3 regions of the Leptothrix sp. (in: b-proteobacteria) genome follow, and region 2 is predicted to be linked to each of the others. Evidence: predicted binding sites of a transcription regulator. Region 2 holds the regulator's gene; each other region holds the start of a gene.

Region 1 (4,207 bases), on a different contig from region 2:
AGGTAGAGCGTTTCCTGCAGGCCGAGCGCGATGCGGGCCACGGCACGGGTGATCTTGCGGGTGACGAAGGTCTCGCCGCGGATCGGGCTCTCGTGGTTGAAGAGGATGCCGTTGCAGGCGTAGATGCCGTAGGCCTCGCGGTAGTTCACCGTGATCCAGTAGGCGTACATCTTGGCCACCGCATACGGGCTGCGCGGGTAGAAGGGGGTAGTTTCCTTCTGGGGGATTTCCTGCACCAGGCCGTAGAGCTCGGAGGTACTGGCTTGATAGAAGCGGGTCTTCTTCTCCAAGCCGCAGATGCGGATGGCTTCGAGCAGGCGCAGCGCGCCGATGCCGTCGCAGTTGGCGGTGTATTCGGGCTCTTCGAAGCTGACGGCAACGTGGCTCTGCGCGGCCAGGTTGTAGATCTCGTCGGGCTTGACCAGCTGGACGATGCGCACCAGGCTGGTGGAGTCGGTCAAGTCACCGTAGTGGAGCGTGAAGTTGCGCTGCTCGACGTGCGGGTCCTGGTACAGGTGGTCGATGCGGTCGGTGTTGAACAGGCTGCTGCGGCGCTTGATGCCGTGGACCTGGTAGCCCTTCTTGAGCAGGAATTCTGCGAGGTAGGCCCCGTCCTGGCCGGTGACGCCGGTGATGAGGGCTACTTTTTGGGCGGTCATGGTTTTATCTTCCTGAATGGGTTTTGTAGGGGTCAAGCGGAATGCTGGGTGTGGAACGGCGCAGCCTCGTAGGCGCGCTTGATGCCATCACGCAGGCTGGTCTTGGCCGTCCAGCCCAGGCCCTTGAGGCGGCTGACGTCGAGCAGCTTGCGCGGCGTGCCGTCGGGCTTGGTGGCATCAAACACGATGCGGCCCTCAAAGCCGACGATATCCATCACGGTCTCGGCCAGTTCGCGGATGGTGACGTCTTCGCCGGTGCCGATGTTGACCAGCGGGCCGTCGTAGCCGGACTCCATCAGGTGGACGCAGGCGTCGGCCAGGTCGTCGACGTAGAGGAATTCGCGCTTGGGAGTGCCGGTGCCCCAGACGGTGTACTCGGCGTCGCCGCGCAGCTTGGCTTCATGGGCCTTGCGCAGCAGCGCGGGCAGCACGTGGCTGTTGGCGAGGTCGTAGTTGTCGTTGGGGCCGTAGAGGTTGGTCGGCATCGCACTGATGTACTGCCGGCCGTACTGGCGGTTGTAGCTCTCGGCCAGCTTGATGCCGGCAATCTTGGCGATCGCGTAAGGCTCGTTGGTGGGCTCGAGCGGGCCGGTCAGCAGGTAGTCTTCCTTGATGGGCTGGGGACAGTCGCGCGGGTAGATGCAGCTCGAACCCAGGAACATCAGGCGTTGTACGCCGGCCAGGTGGGCGCCGTGGATCAGGTTGCTCTCGATGAGCAGGTTCTGATAGAGGAAGTCGGCGCGGTAGAGGTTGTTGGCCTGGATGCCGCCGACCTTGGCGGCGGCGATGAAGATGTAGTCGGGCTTCTCTGCGCTCAAGAAGGCGTGCACGGCGCGCTGGTCGATCAGGTCCAGCTCGGCGTGGGTGCGGGTGATGAGGTTGTCATAGCCCAGCGCCTGCAGGCGGCGCACGAGGGCCGAGCCCACCATGCCGCGGTGGCCGGTGATGTAGATCTTGGAAGTCTTGCTCGGGATGGCAGCGTGCGGCACGCGGGGTCCTTTAACGATCGGTTAATTCGGAGCGGAGTAGAACGAAACGCTCGGCCGGTGTCCAGACCACCTTTAGGGTGCGAAGCACGAAAAAGCGCAAATACGAGGTATTTTTGCCACTTATTTGCAGGATCAAAATCAGCGCAATCAGCGAGGAAATGAACTGGCCTGCAAAGCAAGTTGAAAGTCACAGGTCAGATGAAACCGAAGCCGATATACCCCCCGCGAATAAGGGGGCCTGACCTCAAACGCGTTGGCTGTGGCGTGTGAAGCGCGCAACGCAGCAGGGGCCGAGTCCGGTTTTTCGAGAACTAATGCACGATTTCGATTCACGACACCCGGCAACAACCCTTAGACTGAAATTAAGCATTGGTTACAAAGTGCCCGATCCAGAAAAAAAGCCATCGACTGGCCCGTGGGAATTCGTACACGCCCGCACCCCTCGAATGGGTGCTGCGGCCCATGCGTTCGGCGGAAGACAGGCGGATTGCGGCTCTAATCGCGGCCATTCAAATGCACAACATCAAGGGAGGTTCATGAAAATATTGGTGCATGGCATCAACTTCCACCCTGAACCCACAGGAATTGGCAAGTACACCGGCGAGATGTGTGAGCGCCTGGCGGCCATGGGCCATGAGGTGCGGGTCGTGACGGCACCGCCCTACTACCCGGGCTGGAAGATCAATGACGGCTGGAGCAACCGCTACAGCCGCACCACATGGCGTGGCGTGGATGTGTGGCGCGCGCCACTGTGGGTGCCGGCCAAGCCGACGGGACTGAAGCGGGTGGCGCATCTGCTGAGCTTTTCGATCCTGGCACTGCCGCCACTGCTGCTGCAGGCTTTCTGGCGCCCCGACGTGGTGATGGCGGTGGCGCCTGCCGTGGTGTGCGCTCCGTGGGCCGGCATGACGGCGCGGCTTTGCGGCGCACGGGCTTGGCTGCACGTGCAGGACTTTGAGGTGGATGCAGCGTATCAGCTGGGCCTGCTCAATAGCGGTGGACTGCGGCGGCGTGTGATCACGGGCCTTGAGCGCTTTTTGCTGCGCAGCTTTGATCGGGTGTCGACCATTTCGCACCGCATGCTGGACCGTGCCCGCGACAAGGGCGTGGCCGAAGAGAAGCTGGTTTTTCTGCCCAACTGGGTCGACACGCAGGCGATTTCGCCGCTGACGCAGCGCAGCACCTATCGCGACGAACTGGGCCTGAGTGACGACACGGTGGTGGCGCTGTTCTCGGGCACGATGGGTGGCAAGCAGGGGCTGGAGCTGCTGCCGCTGGTGGCACGGCAACTGGCCCAGACGCATCCCAAGGTGATGATGGTGTTGTGTGGCAACGGCATGGTCAAGCCTGAGCTGGAAGCGCAATGCGAAGGCCTGAACAACGTGCGCATGCTGCCGCTGCAACCGGCGGAGCGCATGAACGATTTGCTGGGCATGGCGGACATTCATCTGCTGCCGCAGCACCCGGGCGCAGCGGATCTGGTGATGCCGTCGAAGCTGTCGGGCATGCTGGCCAGTGGTCGGCCGATCGTGACCACCACACACGAAGGCACGGAACTTGAACGGCTGGTCAGTGGCTGCGGCCGCGTGGTGACGCCCGGCGACGCCAGTGCGTTTGCGGAGGCCCTGCGGGAACTGGCCGACAACGCAGCGCTGCGTCAAGAGTTAGGGACGGCGGCGCGCCGCTTGGCGGAACAGCACCTGTCATTGACTGCGGTGCTGAACCGGTTGGAGGTGTGTCTGCTGGCGTGTGCTAACCACTCAACCTCGGGGGTTGAGTTGCCCGGAGAACACCAACACAATTCGTAGTGTTTGATGTTTTTTCAAATCTGCGTTGTTCATCGGGACAACGTATTTTTCAACTGGAGTAATTGAATGACGAAATTCAAAGCAATCCGCACTGCCGCATTGGCATTGGCAGTGATCCTGCCGATGACTGCAGCAGTTGCAGCATCGGCCCGTCGTGGCGCAGCGCCGCCGGCACCTCTGCCTGCAGGCGTGGTGAAGAACACCACCGGCACGACGCCGCCGCCGGCCGTTGTGGTGGCACCCAAGTGCACGCCCAACACCATCAGCCCTTGCTAAGCAGGAGCAGGTTCTGGTCAACACGTACGTGATGCGCTGGAACTACGCCCGGCAGGCTGAACTCGGCCTGCTGGGCTTTTTTGTGCTCGCGCTGATCTGGGCACCGATTCCGCTGGCCAGCAACCGGGACTGGGGTGTGGCCATCCTGGCCGCATGGGTGTGGCTGCTGTTGGCTGCCACGCTGGCAGTGCAGGCATGGATCACCTGCCGCCAATACCGGAACAGCCTGCTGGAGCAACGGGCCGACAGCCGGCGCGGCCGGCACGACATCGTGGATTTGGTGGATGCCAATCCACCCGGCAGCACACGCGGCGCCTGGTTGATGGCAGCGTTGCTGGCCTCATTTGGCCTGTGGTGCGCCCTGCCGCTGCTGGGCTACGGCTACACGGCGGATGCGTTCAGCACGCGGCAGTACGTATTGCGCAGCGCCACTTATGTCGGCGCTTTCATGGTGGTGCTGCGCCTGGTGAACACG
Region 2 (4,207 bases):
GGCTATCTCACCAAGGACAGCGCAGCGACCGAACTGGTCGCCGCCGTGCGCAAGGTGGCCGGCGGCGGCGCCTTCGTGACCGCCAGCATGGCCGAGCGCGTGGTGCAGCAGCTCAACGGCGTAGCGCGGGCACCGCGCCATGATGCGCTCACCGACCGCGAGCTGGATGTGCTGCAACGCATCGTCGCCGGCCAGCGCATCACCGACATCGCCGAAGTGCTGCACCTGTCGGTGAAGACCGTCAGCACCCACAAGAGCCGCATCCAGGACAAGCTGCAGCTGCCCAATATGGCCGCGCTGATCCGCTACGGGCTGGAGCACCAGATCGACCAGCCCGACTCCAGCTTCGACAGCATCCACCCGGCCTGAGCCGCCACTCCAGCACACGCTGACGCAGGGCTGCGCCTGATGGACACCCGCTCCGCGCGCGCCTAAGGTATCAGCATGAATGCACACAGCCCAACGCCCGCCGCCATCGAGTTCTATTTCGACTTCTCGTCGCCCTATTCCTACATCGCCTCGGAATGGATCACCGACCTGGCCCTGCGGCACGGCCGCACGGTGCGCTGGCACGCGATCCTGCTGGGGGCAACTTTTCAGGCCGCCGAACTGAAAAGCCCGGTATCGCACCCGCTCAAGCGCGAATACTCGCTGCACGACTTCGCCCGCTCGGCACGCATGGCCGATGTGCCGATGGTGATGCCCTCGCCGTTTCCGATTTCGACCCAGAACGCCGCCCGGCTGTTCTGGTGGCTGGACGCGCAAGACCCGCAACGCGCGGCAGCCTGGGCGCACGCCGGGTTGCGGGCCTACTTCACCCGCAACATCGACCTGAGCCGGCCGGATGCGCTCGCGACACTGGCGGCAGAGTTCGGCGTGAACGCCGGGCAGGCGGCTGCGGTCTGTGCCGACCCGGTCTGGAAGGACAAGCTGCGCCAGGAGAACGACGCGGCGATTGCTGCCGGCGTGTTCGGCGCCCCGTTCTTCATCATCGATGGGGAGCCGTTCTGGGGCAATGACCGGCAGCAGCAGATGGAGCGCTGGCTCAGCCCAGGCGCGTGTCAGCCTTGACCGCTGCCGCGGATGCGCCGTAGCGCGTGACCTGCTGGGAGCGCTGGCGCTGGGTGTCTTCGGCGCTCAGGCGCTGGAACTGCTCAGCCAAACGCGCCAGTTCATCGCTGCCGCAGGAGCGGCACAGGCTGACCACGGCGCGGGCGTAGTCGGGCGGGCCCAGCAGCAGGGAAATATCGACGTCTTCGCCCAACTCGGTCAGCAGCAGCTGATGGATGCGCGTGGCAATCTGGGATCGGGTGGCGACGCTGGGGACGGTGCTGTTCGGGGTGTTTTCGATCGTCGGGGCAGGGGTGGTCATGGCCGGGTCTCCTCATCTCACGCCATGCTCTATGCAGAGGCCGTGCCGCGCCACCCAGGCAAACGCGCAAAATTGAACCCAAGTGTTTCCGGGGTGCGCTAAGTCACACTGCCGAGGCAGTTCGACAACAAGAGGTGCCTTTTCTCACCGTAAAGTCAGCGCCCACTCTCGTCCTGGCGCTCAAGGTTCCGCACGCGGGCGGGCCCTGTGCACCAAGGTCGGGCCCCCGCCGACCCAGACCGGGACACGCTGCCCGGAACCGGTTCACGCGCGGGCGTCGCCTCAGATTTCCTTGCGCAGATTGGCCGGGGCGATCTTGAGCGCCTCGCGGTACTTGGCCACGGTGCGGCGCGCGACCTGGATGCCCTGCTCTTCGAGCATCGCGCTCAGCTGGCTGTCCGACAGCGGCTTCTTGCCGTCCTCGGCCGCAACGAACTGCTTGATCAGCGCCCGCACCGCCGTGCTGCTGGCGTTGCCGCCGGCCTCGGTGTTGAGCGAGCTGCCGAAGAAGTACTTCAGCTCGAAGGTACCGAACGGCGTGTTCATGTACTTGGCGGTGGTCACGCGCGAGATGGTCGACTCGTGCAAGCCGAGTTCATCGGCGATCTCGCGCAGCACCAGCGGCTTCATCGCGATCTCGCCGTGGGTGAAGAAGCCCTTCTGGCGCTCGACGATGGCCTGCGAGACGCGCTGGATGGTGTCGAAGCGCTGCAGGATGTTCTTGACGAACCAGCGCGCCTCCTGGAGGCGGGCCGACAGCGTCGCGCCGCTGGCATCGGCCGTGCCGCGCGTGCCGCTGCGGTGCTGGCGCAGCACCTGGGCGTACATGTCGTTGATGCGCAGCTTGGGCATCACGTCGGGGTTGAGCACCACCTTCCAGCCGCGGCCGCTCTTTTGCACGATCACGTCGGGCACGACGATGTTGGCCTCGGCGCGCGCAAATCGGCGACCGGGCTTGGGTTCGAGCTTGACGATCAGGCTCTGCGCGTCGCGGATCAGGTCCTCATCGGCACCGGTGGCTGCCGTCAGTTTCTTGACGTCGCGCCGCGCCAGCAGCGCCAGATGGCTCTGGCAGATGGTCTGCGCCAGCGACTGCGCCGGGCTCGCGGGCAGTTCGCGCAGCTGCAGCACCAGGCATTCGGCCAGGTCGCGGGCGCCCACGCCGGTCGGCTCCAGGCTTTGCAGCCAGCCAAGCGCGACGCGCAGGCGGTCCATCAGGTCTTCGCGCAGCTCGGCGGCCACTTGGGCAGCCACCGCCGGGTCGGGCGGGATGGCGGCCACGCCCAGCTCAGCCACCTCGACCGCTTCCAGGCCGGTGGCCAGGCGCTCGGCGATCTCGTCCAGACCGTCGGCCAGGTAGCCGTCTTCGTTGAGCGAGTCGATCAGCGACTCGACCAGCAGGATGTCCTCGGCCGCCAGGCGCATGCCCAGCAGCTGGTCGCGCAGGTGGTCGGGCAGGCTGGGCGTGAAGGTGGAGCGCTCGCTCCAGTCGCTGTCGTCGTCGTCCGGCGCGGCGTTGCGGGAGCCGGGCAGCTCGGAACTGCCGTGGTAGTCGTCGCGGTCGCCGTTGCTGTCCCAGTCGTCGGCGGTGGGCGTGGAGCTGAAGTCGAGCTGCTCGGCGCCCGGTTCGCCCTCGCCGCTGCCGGCCGAGGACTCGATGGCCGACTCGCCGGAGGTGTCGGGCGCGCTGCGGTCACGCTCCCAGGATTCGTCGGCGGCGCTGGTGCGCTCGGCCGGCGGCGCCGTTTCAGGATCGGGCGTGGCACCGGAGCCGGAACTGTCGTCCTCGGCTTCCAGGAAGGGGTTCTGTTCGAGCATCTGCTCGACTTCCTGGTGCAACTCCAGGGTCGAGAGTTGCAGCAGGCGGATGGATTGCTGCAGCTGGGGCGTGAGCGCCAGATGCTGCGAGAGGCGGACCTGCAGGGACGGTTTCACGGGAATCAGCTCTTGGTGGCGTTACATGCGGAAATGCTCGCCGAGGTAAACCTTGCGCACGTCAGGGTTCTCGACGATGTCGGCCGGGCGGCCTTCGGCCAGCACCCGGCCTTCGCTGATGATGTAGGCGCGATCGCAGATGCCCAGCGTCTCGCGCACGTTGTGGTCGGTGATCAGCACGCCGATGCCCCGGTTCTTGAGGAAACCGATGATGCGCTGGATCTCGATCACCGCAATCGGGTCGACCCCCGCAAACGGCTCGTCGAGCAGGATGAAGCGCGGCTGGGTGGCAAGCGCGCGGGCGATCTCGACGCGGCGGCGCTCGCCGCCCGAGAGCGCCGGCGCCGGGCTGTCGCGCAGCCGCTCGATCGACAGGTCGGCCAGCAGGCCGTCGAGCAGCTGCTCGATGCGGGTGTCGCTGTAGGGCTTGCCCTGGGCGTCGCGCTGCAACTCCAGCACGGCGCGGATGTTTTCCTCGACCGTCAGGCGCCGGAAGATCGACGCCTCCTGCGGCAGGTAGGACAGGCCGAGCCGGGCGCGCTCATGGATCGGCAGGCGCTGCACCGGCGCGCCGTCGATGCGGATCTGGCCGGCATCGGCCCGCACCAGCCCGACCAGCATGTAGAAGCTGGTGGTCTTGCCGGCGCCGTTGGGGCCGAGCAGGCCGACCACCTCGCCGCTGCGCACCGCCAGGTGCACGTCTTTCACGACCTTGCGCGCGCCATAGCTCTTTTGCAGGCCGGTGGCCTCCAGGCGGCTCTCGGTCAGGCTTGCCGGCGTGGCGGGCACGCCGCTCAACGGGCGCCCCCCGGTGCAGATGCGCTGGCCGCCGGGCGTGGCGTCACCACGCCGCGCACGCGGCCCGTGCCGCTGGCGCCTGCGGCGCCGCCCTGCACGTCG
Region 3 (4,207 bases), on a different contig from region 2:
ATTCCAGCAGGCTGTGCACCGCCACCAGCGCCAGCATGAAGCCGGCGGCCCGAGCCTGACGGGCGCGTGCATCATCCGGATGATTGAAGGCCCCGCGCGCCAGCCACAGGCTCAGGCCCAGCGCGGACAGCACACCCAGCGCCAGCGGCACGCCCGACTCCACCGCCAGTTGCAGCACCAGGTTGTGCGAGTGGTCGAAGAACGCCACCGGCCGGTCCGGAAACACCGACATCGACCAGTTGAAGTTGAACGCCCCCGGCCCGACGCCGAACCACGGGTTCGCGCTGATCATCGCCAGCGTGTTGCCCCAGATGCGCCCGCGCGAGCTGCTGGCGTCGCCATGCAGCGTCTTGCGCAACTGGTCGTCGCCATAAAACATGATGCCGGTGTGGTTGGCCCATTGCTCCAGCCCCCACCAGCCCAGCACATAGACCGGCAGGCTGGCCAGCATCAGCAGCCGCACGCGGCCAGGCAGGCGGCGGTCGACGGCACCCCACAGCGCCAGCATCAGCACGCCCACCGTACCGGTGCGCGAGGCCGTCGCCACCACCGTCAGCACCAGCGCCGCCAGCACGGCCGCCAGCACGCCCCAGTGCCAGCGGCGATGCACCGCCAGCCAGACGGCAGCGGCACACGACCACATCAACAGGGTCGAGAGTTGGTTGGGCTGGCGCATGTTGCCGATGGCGCGGCCCGGCGCCGTCGGGAAAGCGACTCGCACGCCGTCGGCCCAACTGGGCAAGAACACCTGCACCACCGACACGCCCACGCTCAGCACGCCCGCCAGCAACAGCGCCACCATCAGCGGCCGCCAGAAACTGGCGACATCGCCGCGCTGCGCCGCGCCACCCGCCGCCGTGGCCAGCGTCGCGGCCAACAACATCGACATCACCGGCACCCAGCGTTGACCCATGGGCGCAAAGCTCACGCCCTGCAACAGCGCCATCACCAGCAACACGGCCACCAGCAGCCGCAGCGCCGCCGGCTCGATCACACGGCCCGCGCCTGTCACGGCCGCATTCGGCATGCGCCGGGCCGGGCTGCCAACCCAAGCCCACAACCAGAAGCAACAGCCGGAAAAGGCCACGATCTGGTTCAGGAACGTCGAGGTGGGCGACACGCTGGGCGCCAGCAACAGCGGTACCGTGACGGCCAGCAAGGCAGGAAGGATCAATCCGACGGACAAGGGGTTCATGGCACGGGCTTCAAGGGCGGACGCCATCATAGTGGCTGGCCTCGGACCGACGGCATCGGTCGGCAAGTGACCAAAACCGTCACCTTGTTCATCGCTTCATGCACGCTTCGACAGGAAAAGATGCCTCAAGTGATCATTTCACTCCCGTGGTTGAGTGATATCAAGCGGCCGGGCTGGCATGCAAGCTGCTGAGATAGGTTCACCAGTCTTTCCAGCTTGACCCAAGGAGTTCGTCATGAAGCGTGTACAGCAAGGTTTTACCCTGATCGAATTAATGATCGTCGTAGCGATCATCGGCATCCTGGCCGCCGTGGCGTTGCCGGCGTATCAGGATTACACGGTGCGGGCGAAAACCTCCGAGGTCATCTTGGCCGCATCGGCTTGCCGCACAACGATCACGGAAGCGGTGCAAACCGCGACGACTCTGCCAGGCGCCAACGCATGGGGTTGCGAAGCGACAGCATCTACATCGAAGTACGTAGCCAAAATTGAAACGACGGCCGCCGGCCTCATCCAGGTGACCAGTCAAAACATCAACAACAAAGCCGATGGAACCGCAGGCGGCGTACTCACACTGAAGCCTTTGGACGCCAGCGATGCGGCAGTTGCCGCTGGTGGTGTAGTGGCGAAGTGGATCTGCGGATCATCTACAGACGGCACAACCATTGCCGCAAAGTATCTTCCCGGCTCTTGCCGCGGTTAAAACCTGGGCCTCCTGACGGCTCCTCTTCAAATCTTCCCTCACCGAGCTTCACCATGAAATCCATCCAACGTGGCTTTACCCTGATCGAATTGATGATCGTCGTAGCGATCATTGGTATCTTGGCCGCCGTAGCTCTGCCTGCCTATCAGGACTACACCAAGCGTGCCAAGCTCAGCGAACTGATCTTGGCGGCCTCGGCTTGCCGCACCACGGTAACGGAGGTCTACCAATCCGCAACGACGGCACCCGCTGCCGGCGGCTGGGGCTGCGAGTCCACCGCGTCGACGTCGAAGTACGTCGCGTCGATCGCCACCGACGCCGCCGGCGGTATCACGGTCACCGCCCAGAACACGGGCGACACCACGATCGACGCCAAGACGCTGTCGCTCGTCCCGACCAACGCTGCAGGCACGGGCCTGCCGACCTTCGGCAGTTCAGTTGCTCAATGGAAGTGCGGCAATACCGCTGCCATCGGCACGAGCACCGCTGTAACCACCATCCCCGCGAAGTACCTCCCCGGCTCCTGCCGCGGTTGATCAGGCCTAGTTCCCGCACAAGCAGAAGGCGCCTCAGGCGCCTTCTTTCATTTCATCCACGCTATTTCAGCGGCGACCAGGGCGGAAACTGCGCCACCCCCAGCAAGCGCCCTTGCTCGTAGCGGGCCGCGCAGCGATACGGGTGACGGGCACTGCTGTTGTCGTACACGGTGGCCGTATCGGCCAAGGTGATGGCCTGCGCGACGAGCGCCCACAGACGCGCGTACCGCTCACGCACCTTGTCGGACGGCACCGAGTGCCCGCCCTGCTGATGCCGGAGTTGAACCCGGGCCAGAGACAGGGCCAGCGGCACGAGCATCACATGCAGCGTCACAAGGTAAGACGCCGCCTGCGCCTGAGCCACCAACGCAAGCTTGGAGGGGTGCGAGAACACAGTCGCGGCCACGAACGAGATGCCTTGCGCGATGGCTACATCACGCGCCTGCTGCGCCAGCGCAGCGGCATCATGGCCGTGCGACTCTTCATCACCGGGCCAACGCTGGCGGGCCAGCACATCAGCGTTGATGAACGGCAGGTGCGTGGTGGGCGAGAGGACTCGCTCGAAAAACGTCGTTTTTCCCGATCCATTCGGGCCGACCAGCAGGTGGAGTACCGGCATCGGGGAGGCTCAGCGGTCACCCGAGTTCACGATCCGCAACTGGCCGTGCTCATCCAGTTCAGCGTAGTGATGGCCTTCTGCCGCAAAAGTGGCTGAAAAGTCCAGTTCACCCAACGCCGCATCAAGATGCTCCTGCCACTCTGCGCGGACCACCGCCTGCGCTGCGGCGGGCAACTGGTCATAGCTGGCTGCGCCCGCAAGCACCGCTTTGACCTGAACAACGGAAACGGCCGGACTGCGCTCCAGTTCCCGGCCCAGCCGCGCCCAGTGGCTGACTTGCTCGGCGACGCTGCGACTCATCAGCCGGGCGACCTCGCGGGCGGAGGCATCGAGTTCTCGATCAAGACGAATCGGGGCAGCGGCAGCAGGCATGACGAACTCCAAAAGCGTGTAGCACGATGCTACAGCAATTGATCCAGCCACAAAAAAGGGCCGCATCGCTGCGGCCCCTCTTGACTGACAGACGCCGAGCCCGAAGGCTCAGCTCATGGGCATTACATGCCCATGCCGCCCATGCCGCCCATGTCACCCATGCCGCCAGGCATGCCGCCCGGTGCATCGTCCTTGGGGGCCTCAGCAACCATGCACTCGGTCGTCAGCATCAAGCTGGAGACCGAAGCGGCGTTCTGCAGTGCAGTGCGCGTCACCTTGGTCGGGTCCAGGATGCCCATTTCGATCATGTCGCCGTAGGTGTCGTTGGCGGCGTTGAAGCCGTAGTTGCCCGAACCGGCCAGGATCGCGTTCACGACCACGCTCGGCTCGCCACCGGCGTTGGCGACGATCTCGCGCAGCGGCGCTTCGATGGCCTTGAGCACCAGCTTGATGCCGGCGTCCTGGTCAGCGTTGTCGCCCTTGATGGTGCCAGCCGCTTGGCGGGCACGCAGCAGAGCCACGCCGCCGCCAGCGACGATGCCTTCTTCAACGGCAGCACGGGTCGCGTGCAGCGCGTCTTCCACGCGAGCCTTCTTTTCCTTCATCTCGACTTCGGTGGCAGCACCGACCTTGATGACGGCCACACCGCCGGCCAGCTTGGCCACGCGCTCTTGCAGCTTCTCGCGGTCGTAGTCGCTCGAAGCTTCTTCGATCTGGATGCGGATCTGCTTGACGCGCGCCTGGATGTCGCTTTCGGAGCCGGCACCGTCGATGATGATGGT

What was found. Region 2 encodes sigma-54, which starts transcription at its own class of promoters, with help from an activator protein. Its sites were predicted from a motif close to TGGCANGNAANCTGCTTT; they were not measured.
Region 1: a site for sigma-54 is predicted at 1,821-1,838, ahead of AC5IG3_RS04560 (GDP-L-fucose synthase family protein). Genes of this name have one in related genera too.
Region 3: a site for sigma-54 is predicted at 1,370-1,387, ahead of AC5IG3_RS01395 (pilin). Genes of this name have one in related genera too.

What each region holds. Positions count from the first base shown of each region.
Region 1 is NZ_CBDFPH010000002.1:86,131-90,337, forward strand. Features, by position in the region: gene gmd (GDP-mannose 4,6-dehydratase) at 1-659, opposite strand, end outside; gene AC5IG3_RS04560 (GDP-L-fucose synthase family protein) at 692-1,648, opposite strand; gene AC5IG3_RS04565 (glycosyltransferase WbuB) at 2,095-3,456, shown strand; gene AC5IG3_RS04570 (hypothetical protein) at 3,486-3,719, opposite strand; gene AC5IG3_RS04575 (O-antigen ligase family protein) at 3,764-4,207, shown strand, end outside.
Region 2 is NZ_CBDFPH010000008.1:211,404-215,610, reverse strand. Features, by position in the region: gene AC5IG3_RS10165 (response regulator) at 1-369, shown strand, start outside; gene AC5IG3_RS10160 (2-hydroxychromene-2-carboxylate isomerase) at 445-1,071, shown strand; gene AC5IG3_RS10155 (hypothetical protein) at 1,046-1,372, opposite strand; gene rpoN (RNA polymerase factor sigma-54) at 1,655-3,307, opposite strand; gene lptB (LPS export ABC transporter ATP-binding protein) at 3,329-4,105, opposite strand; gene lptA (lipopolysaccharide transport periplasmic protein LptA) at 4,102-4,207, opposite strand, start outside.
Region 3 is NZ_CBDFPH010000001.1:346,418-350,624, reverse strand. Features, by position in the region: gene AC5IG3_RS01400 (PglL family O-oligosaccharyltransferase) at 1-1,195, opposite strand, end outside; gene AC5IG3_RS01395 (pilin) at 1,431-1,898, shown strand; gene AC5IG3_RS01390 (pilin) at 1,952-2,434, shown strand; gene AC5IG3_RS01385 (ATPase) at 2,496-3,053, opposite strand; gene AC5IG3_RS01380 (TA system antitoxin ParD family protein) at 3,063-3,425, opposite strand; gene groL (chaperonin GroEL) at 3,548-4,207, opposite strand, start outside.